Regions from separate parts of the Paenibacillus sp. 1A_MP2 genome, predicted to be linked through region 1. Evidence: riboswitches for the same ligand, from Rfam matches in the RefSeq annotation. Region 1 holds a riboswitch; the other holds the start of a gene.
The links. Region 1 has a riboswitch for glycine ahead of gcvT (glycine cleavage system aminomethyltransferase GcvT). Riboswitches for the same ligand answer to the same signal wherever they lie in the genome.

Region 1 (4,425 bases):
TACCCGCCAATGAAGCCGGCATCGAGTAATTTCAGTTGCAGGGCATCCACATTTGTTGCTTCAGGCAGTTGGATAACAAACTCATTAAACGTTGGTGCAGTAAACGTAGAGAGACCCCTGGAATTGCGGTAAGTGTGTTCAGGGCATAATGGCTCTTTTGCAAATTCAAATCAGCGACATCGATCATACCTTGTTTACCCATGATGGACATATAGACAGAGGCACTCAGTGCGAGCAAAGCCTGGTTGGAACAGATGTTGGACGTCGCCTTTTCACGACGAATATGCTGTTCACGTGCTTGCAGCGTGAGTACAAAACCACGCTTTCCGTTGCGGTCCGTTGTCTGGCCTACAATTCGGCCAGGAATCCGGCGCATATGAGCCTGGGATACGGCGAAATATCCGCATGTCGGGCCGCCAAGTGAAGCGGCGATACCAAGGGGCTGTGCGTCGCCAACGACGATGTCAGCACCCAGCTTGCCTGGGGCTTCCAGCAGACCCAGCGATAGCGGGTTGGCGCTGACCACGAGCAGGCTTTTGTGCGCATGCGCAAGATCTGCGGCCTGTTTTACATTTTCCACGGCGCCGAAGAAGTTCGGGCTCTGGATCATGACGGCTGCGGTGTCATCGGACACAGCGGCTTGCAGGGCATCCCAGTCTGTTACACCATTTTGATACCCAATCTCAACGATCTCCAGATTGAGGCCATGTGCATAAGCTTGCAATACCTGACGGGATTCGGGATGCACGGTACGTGACACAATCAGCTGTTTGCGGCGGGTTGCCGCTGCGGCAAGATTGCCTGCTTCTGCGAATGCAGTCGCGCCATCGTACATGCTGGCATTGGCTACAGCCATGCCTGTTAACTCACAGATGTAGGATTGAAACTCGAAAATCGCCTGTAATTCTCCCTGGCTGATCTCGGGTTGATAAGGAGTATAGGCAGTATAAAACTCGGAACGGGAGATGACATGATTAATGACGGAAGGAACGTGGTGATCATAAATGCCTGCACCCAGGAAACTGGCGTGTGTCTCGAAGTTGGCATTGGCTCCCGCTTGCTTTGACATATGACGTGTGAGTGCATATTCATCCAGTTTGGAGGAAACAGGCAGTTCACCCTGATAGCGAATCTCCTGTGGAATGTCATGGAACAGATCCTCAATTGTTTCCACACCGATGGTTGCCAGCATGGCACTCTGATCCTGCTCGGTCATGGGAATATAGCGGTGCTTGCTCATGCTTGATCAGCTCCTTGAGTAGGTGTCTTTGGCGCACGTGTCCGTTTATGAAAAGGGGTCTTCACGACCTCGGCTTTCAGTTTCTTGTCACGAATCTCAATCTCCAGCGGGGTACCCAGTGCAGCATATTTGCTGTCAATCAAGGCCAGCCCCAGATTGCGTTTTAGCGTAGGGGATTGGGTGCCTGTGGTTACTTCACCAATCTGTACGCCTTCGGCGTATATCGGATAATGGGGGCGGGAATACCACGCTCCAGCACTTCGATGCCGACCAGCTTGCGGGCAGGCCCATCATTTTTTTGCTGCAACAAGGCTTCATGTCCGATAAACGGCCCGGCATTCAGCTTCACAAACATGCCAACGCCAGCCTCCAGCGGCGAGATGGTTGCAGACAGCTCCTGTCCATACAGGGGAAGCTTGGCTTCAAAGCGCAGCGTATCCCGGGCACCCAGTCCGGTCGGAACGAGTCCGTAACCTTCTCCCGCCTGCATCAATCCGTTCCAGACCACAGCGGCCTGTTCGGCAGGAACATAGAGCTCAAATCCGTCTTCACCCGTATATCCGGTGCGGGATAACAGTAAAGTAACGCCACATACCTTTGCATTCGGTACAAAACGGAAAGGCTCAATCGAAGACACATCAGTGTCTGTCACCTTTGCGAGAATATCCACAGCAAGTGGGCCTTGCAGGGCAAGCAGCGCCGTTTGTTCGGAATCATTAGTCATCGTTACGCCTGGCGACATGTGCTGCTGCAGCCATGACCAGTCCTTGTCGATGTTGGAGGCATTAACCACCAGCAAATAATGCTGGTCTTTCAGTTTATAGATCAACAGATCATCGACCACGCCGCCATCCGGATAACACATTAACGTGTATTGAGCCTGACCGGGAACGAGTGTTGTTACATCATTGGTCGTCATGTGCTGTAAAAAAGCTTCCGCGTGTTCACCTTGTACGGTGAATTCACCCATGTGGGATACATCAAATAATCCGGCACGTTCTCGTACCGCTTCATGCTCTTTCTGAATTCCGCTGAATTGTACCGGGAGCTCCCAGCCACCAAAATCAATGCATCGTACGCCTTCATACTGCTGATAGAGTGGAAAGAGTGGGGTTCTAAGCAAATCGGACATCCAATCACCTCGTCATGGGCCGTCAACCGGCCGAGTGTCTAACCGTGGATCAATGAATCTGGCATCAACATTTAATTATAAAAGTAAGGTAAGGACGCTATAGGCAGCGCCGCTCTATAACCTGTTTTCGTTTTTTTGGGAAAAGGAAAAGGACAGGCCAAAGAACCGGCATGCCAGAAGCACGCTGTATTCTTAGGCTCTGTCCTTGGTACCTGAGAGTTACCCCGCCGCATGATGCAGCAGGTTTCCCCTTGGGTGATCCTAACGCCCACACAGGGCGAATAGATGCTCTCCAGAGTTGCGTCCCGTAAAAGTCCTTTTGCCTGAGAGATTCACCTCCCGCTTGTCGGTGGTTTACTCCTTCGGCGTTACCGCATGTACACCCTGATTCGGGTGTCAAGGGTAATCTCTCCCTTTACATTCATCCGCGGGTAATGCATAGACCAACAAACATATTTACTACTCTCATTAAAGCCTGAATCGACTATTGATGTCAAGAACGATATCATAGAAATCAACAAAAAATCCGAATGATATTTCAATATGATTCTGTAATGTTCGTATATTTTTAAAGAGCACGCTTACTTTTCTAATATTCACCATTATATGTAGAGAGAGCCCAATGGAGTTACAGGCATATAAGGAAGAAAGTCAAATAAATTGTAAGGTATCTTGACATTTGAATCTAAAATATCATACGCTATGTTTTGGGAAAAAGGTTAAGGTCAAAGAAGCGCATGCACTCATTAATGAAAAGCGAGGCGGATATCGATGAGCGAATTAAAAAGTGATTTCCTGTACAGTGAAGAGCACGAATGGGTGCAGACCGTAGGGAGGATACCGTACGTATTGGCATTACCGAATTCGCGCAGCATCAGCTGGGTGACATTGTGTTTGTAGAATTGCCTGACCTTGAATCGGATGTAAAGGCGGAAGACAGCATTGGAACAATTGAATCCGTCAAAACCGTTTCGGATTTGTTTTCTCCTGTAAGTGGAACAATTGTTGCTGTAAATGAGGCATTGCAGGATTCCCCGGAGCTAGTTAATAACTCTCCATATGAAGAAGGCTGGATGATCGAAATCCGTGTTGAGGGCGATTTGACAGCAGCACTGTCCACATTGATGAATGCGGATGCGTATCGTAAACATACGGAATAAAACTAGGGTTGCATTTTCCGCTGGAGACTGAATTTCAGCCTCAGGCCAAATGCCGTTTAACTTAAAAAGAATGAATCGATTGATTATAGATCCGGATGGTAATCCTGCTAATCCGGAGAATACTTAGGCGCAATTGTCTCACCTGTAACGGGCTGAGCAATTGCGCTTTTTGCCGTTGTTATTAGAGTATTTCAGATTATTTGAATGAAATGAATAACACCCTAACGTGTTTCATCATCAATCCTGAATGAGATAGAAACTGCTCATTAAAATTGAATAAATTTACAATTTTATTTGTCATTAAAATGGGGTAATTCGTGGGTATGATACAGGAAAGGGAATAACAGGTTCCATTCCTTATACAAGGTTCAAAATGGGACAATCCTTCAAATTTAAATCTTGTCATCAACGTTCATGACGGAAGTAGGTTTTCATTTCGTTGTAGAAGATACCGTTTTCATTTACGATATGGTTGTGAAATTAAGATTTATTACAGATTTGTACCTTCGTTCGTCTGGATCATCGTGTCAAAATTCAGTGGAATTAAGGTTTAATATGTTGAGGAGGTTTTTAGTATGAGTTCAGTGGACGCAAAGTCCGGAAAAAGCGGAGGAATACGGGTCGGCGTTCAGAAGTTTGGACGTTTCCTGAGTGGTATGGTTATGCCGAACATGGGTGCATTTATCGCCTGGGGTTTAATTACGGCATTGTTCATTCCAAAAGGATGGTTCCCTAACGCAGATTTTGCATTGTTGGTTGATCCAATGATCAAATATTTGCTGCCGTTACTTATCGGTTACACAGGCGGTACGATGGTACACGGCCAACGTGGTGGTGTAGTCGGTGCGATTATGACCATCGGGGTTATTGTCGGCAGTGACATCCCCATGTTT
Region 2 (4,425 bases), 4.7 Mb from region 1:
AATCTGCTGGTGACGGATCAGGGCATATCCATGATTGATTTTTGTTTATACGGTTATGGCTACTATCTCTTTGATGCCGGAGGGGCAGCTACGATTTTCAATCGGGAGGAACGGGATATCTTCCTATCGGGTTATACGGAGCAGGCAGAACCACTGACGAAGCGTGATATTCGGTTAATGGAAGGATTCATGCTAATCTTTACGTTTGGCTATTTCGCATTTCAGATGGAGAATGAGTCAAGGTACGAATGGATGAAAGAGCGAATGCCTCTTATTTGCAGCAAATTTTGCAGACCCTATGTACACAATGAGAGCATCTTCTATGAGTTATAATTTGTGATTTCTGTTGGGTGGGAAGCGCTATGAATAACATTCATGAAAAAAGAGTTGCTTCGAAGATTCCGTCTGGTGGCTGGAAGCATGCCGGATTGCTACTTGGCGGAGTGGGCATATCCAATCTAGGTGACTTCATATATATTGTGGCGATTAACCTGATGGTGCTGAATATGACACAGTCCCCAGCGGCAGTCGCAGGGTTATGGATTATCTCGCCAATTGCTTCGGTGTGCACGAAGTTATGGTCAGGCAGTCTGATTGATCGTTATGATCAGCGGCAGCTGATGATTGGTGCCGATATGCTGCGGGCATTGTTGGTGGCGATGCTCCCCCTGATTTCCAGCCTATGGATGATGTATACAGTGATGTTTCTGATCAGTATGTCTTCCTCCATATTTGTCCCTTCCTCTCAGGTGTACATTACCCGGCTGGTACCTGCTGAACGGCGCAAGCGCTTCAACTCTTTGCAAGCCTTAATCAGCTCAGGTGCATTTATTACCGGCCCGGCAGTCGCGGGAGTGATGCTGATTTATTTATCTCCGGCTGCAGCCATTTATGCCAATGCGGTTTCCTTTGCTGCTTCTGCTGTGATTCTATTGTTTCTTCCCAAATTGGGCATTGGAGAACAGAATCAAGGGACGGGAAACAGGCTGACACCTCGGTTGATTGCCCAGGATTGGAGGGCTGTACTGAGCTTTAGCCGGAAGTCGAGCTACGTGGTCGGTATATATGCCCTGTTTCAGATCATTCTGGTGGTCGGCATGTCGCTCGATGCCCAGGAAGTGGTGTTTATCCGTCAGGTGATGAACCTGCCTGAATCGCAGTACGGAGCTTTGATGAGTATCACCGGGATTGGTTATTTGGCAGGCTCCATGCTGGTTTGGCTGTTCGCCAAACATGTGCCGATCCGTCACATGATGGGTGGCGGTGTGCTTCTGGTCGCACTGGGTTATTTCCTGTTCGCCCGTTCGTTCTCGTTTGAACTGGCGGCGTTTGCTTTTATTCTGCTCGGTCTGTGCTCGGCACTGGCGAATACGGGCCTGGTTACCTTTTATCAAAATAATATCCCTGTCGGTCTGATGGGCCGAGTGAGCAGTATACTTGGATTGGGGTTAAGCGTGCTGCAGGTGGTTTCCATTTTGGTTGCAGGCGTGGTGGCAGAGCAGTTGTCGCTTCGTATGGTATATACGGTTGTATCTGGAGTGATGGTGCTGGCAGCGTTGGGATTGTGGGTGACGAGCATGTTTCCTTCCCGAAGCAGGTTTTATGATGAACCGGCGAAGCCCAACTCGATGGTGGGGTGACAGGCAGAAATCCGGCAATTCTAGTACAGAATAATGGTTGCCTGAATACCCGAACCGTTCTGTGGATCTTAACATAGATAGTACTAACCACAGATATTGCTCATAGAAAACAAACAAATGTATACGCTTTCTAAATGAAACGCATTAACACATTCATGTGATAAAAGTTTACAAATCGTTGGTTCATCCTGTTTATAAAATGGAAAAAAGTAAATATTCACAAAGAAATCGTTAAGTTTGTTGACACTGATCTTCCGGTCGATTAATCTTAATGAGAAAGTAATAAAAACTTCAATTATCGTTCTGGTACACGATCAGAATGGTTCCATACAAGCGAATGATAGCGAGCGGGAGAGTCCTGGGCATGCCGAGTAAAAAGGCAGCTGTCGGGCACCGAAGGAGCAAGCTGCTACGCACCCGGCGCAGTGGTTAATCTCTCAGGTAAATGTACCATCGTTGGACGCAACTCTGGAGAGTGCGCGATATGCGCCACCCAAGGGGTATATGGTCAAGCAGCACGGTGTGCAGGGGACATTACCTGTGAATACAGGGCATGCATCAATCCGCCGCGCTTCTTATCATGAAACTCTCAGGTATCGAGGACAGAGAGAGGGCCTTAAGGCCTTCTTCTGTCCTTTTCTTATGTCATCATTCAGTAATAAAGGAACATTATGGGTGTAGGTCTGGATGAAAATGACGATTATAAATGGAGGGTTTGCGATGCGTTTTAAAGACGTTTTTTCAATTATTGGTCCGTCCATGACAGGTCCATCAAGTTCACATACGGCTGGAGCAGCAAGATTGGGTCGAATTGCCCGTCAGTGGTTGGGGTGCACGCCTGAACGTGCCCGATTAACGCTGTACGGCTCCTTCGCCGATACGTATCAGGGGCATGGTACGGATCTCGCATTGATCGGTGGCCTGCTTGATTATGTGACGGATGATCCACGGATTCCGGATGCAGAGCAATATGCAGAGGAAGCGGGTATGGAGGTAGAGTTTTTTACAAGTGGTCTGCCTGCTCCTCATCCTAATACGGTCAAAATTGAGTTATGGCACGGAGACCGCGAATGTTCACTAATCGGTGCTTCCATTGGTGGTGGTAGTGTATCGGTACATGCATTGAATGATTTTCGTGTACAGATCAGCGGAGAGTTTCCGACACTTGTGCTGCGCCATTCGGACAAAGCAGGGGTGCTCGCCTCCGTAACCTCCACAATCAGTTCGTCAGGTGTGAACATCGGGTACATGCAAGTGGATCGGAAAGCGCGGGATGGTGAAGCACTGACGGCGATGGAGATGGATGGTGTGCCGAATCCTGAGATGTTAAACCGTCTGCGGTCGCTGGATCATATGCTGGACATTCGCGTGATTGATTTGAAGAGAGGGGTCGAACCGGATGCGGTTTAAACATCTACATGAACTGAATACCATCTGTACAGCAGAGTCCAAAACCATTGCCGAGCTGATGATCGAAGAGCAGGTTCAGGAGACGAATATCCCGAAAGCGGATGTTGTGCGGCAGATGTCGGATTACTATCAGGTGATGAAGGAAGCTGTTCACAAAGGGCTGACAGAAGATACGACATCACGCAGCGGCTTGACTGGCGGAGACGGCAAAAAAATGGCCGAGTACATTCGTAAAGGCGAGACTTGCTCTGGAGATGCATCTGCACTAGCCATGGCGTATGCCCTTTGTGTATCGGAAGTGAACGCATCCATGGGCCGAATCGTAGCGACACCGACAGCCGGTTCCTGTGGTATCATTCCAGGTGTATTTATCAGCTCCCAGGAGCGTTTTGGCTGGAGTGACGAGCATCTGGTGAACGGTCTGTTCTGTGCGGGAGCGATCGGTTATGTCATTGCCAACAATTCATTTATTTCCGGTGCCGAGGGCGGCTGTCAGGCTGAAGTGGGTTCTGCCATCGGCATGGCCGCTGGAGCGATGGTGGAGCTGCGTGGAGGGACGCCGGAGCAAGTGGTTCATGCAGTAGGTCTTGCGTTAAAAAACACATTGGGCCTTATCTGCGATCCCGTCGCAGGCCTCGTGGAAATTCCGTGCATCATCCGTAACGGACTGGGTGCCGTAACCGCGTTGGCTGCGGCCGACATGGCGCTGGCCGGGGTACGAAGTGCCATTCCGTCTGACGAAGTCATTGATGTCATGCTGGAAGTAGGCAGTGCCATGCCAAGCAGGCACCGTGAAACGGCCCAAGGTGGGCTGGCTCAAACACCAACGGGACGGAAAATGATGGAGAAGCTCGCCAAACCGAAGGCGAAGCGTGCAGAGCCTGAAGTTGAAGCAGAGTCTGAGTCCCCTGCTGAAAACAAACCTGAACCTAAGGCATGACAACCATGAACGAACATGAACTGAATTAACTCGGAGTCTGGATCATAAACGTCGATGCTGCTCCCATCTTGATATGAAAGCCGATACGAATTCTTCCTGATGAAGAGGCGTATCGGCTTTTTTGCTGTTCCAACAAAGAAAAAAATAAATAGGTATTGACGTTTATATATCGATTAGATATATTATTAACTGACATATATCAATATGATATATAGAAAAGCTAAATAACGTAATACAACCTAAGGAGATGAATAAGATGAAACGTGTTTTTCAAACGAGTCTTCTGTTTATGAAAAATGGAGCTACGATTGTCGGGTTGATTACGGCCGTATTATTCCAGGTTTTTTTTAATACCATTTGGCTTAGTGGGTATGATCAGGTTAATGCACGGATGACTCAGCTTGCGGTGACCATTGTGAATGAAGATGGGGCCGC

Region 2: it holds a riboswitch for glycine, as region 1 does, so the genes downstream of both, sdaAB (L-serine ammonia-lyase, iron-sulfur-dependent subunit beta) here and gcvT (glycine cleavage system aminomethyltransferase GcvT) in region 1, are expected to answer to the same signal.

Annotation. Positions count from the first base shown of each region.
Region 1 covers NZ_JBQQCS010000001.1:2,044,247-2,048,671, forward strand. The annotation lists partial or broken gene gcvPA (aminomethyl-transferring glycine dehydrogenase subunit GcvPA) at 1-1,240, opposite strand, end outside; partial or broken gene gcvT (glycine cleavage system aminomethyltransferase GcvT) at 1,237-2,372, opposite strand; glycine riboswitch at 2,570-2,670, opposite strand; glycine riboswitch at 2,674-2,797, opposite strand; partial or broken gene gcvH (glycine cleavage system protein GcvH) at 3,144-3,532, shown strand; gene ACTWJ7_RS10135 (PTS mannitol transporter subunit IICB) at 4,108-4,425, shown strand, end outside.
Region 2 covers NZ_JBQQCS010000001.1:6,755,538-6,759,962, reverse strand. The annotation lists gene ACTWJ7_RS33180 (phosphotransferase enzyme family protein) at 1-333, shown strand, start outside; gene ACTWJ7_RS33175 (MFS transporter) at 363-1,640, shown strand; glycine riboswitch at 1,979-2,102, shown strand; glycine riboswitch at 2,107-2,248, shown strand; gene sdaAB (L-serine ammonia-lyase, iron-sulfur-dependent subunit beta) at 2,361-3,050, shown strand; gene sdaAA (L-serine ammonia-lyase, iron-sulfur-dependent, subunit alpha) at 3,040-3,990, shown strand; gene ACTWJ7_RS33160 (YhgE/Pip domain-containing protein) at 4,247-4,425, shown strand, end outside.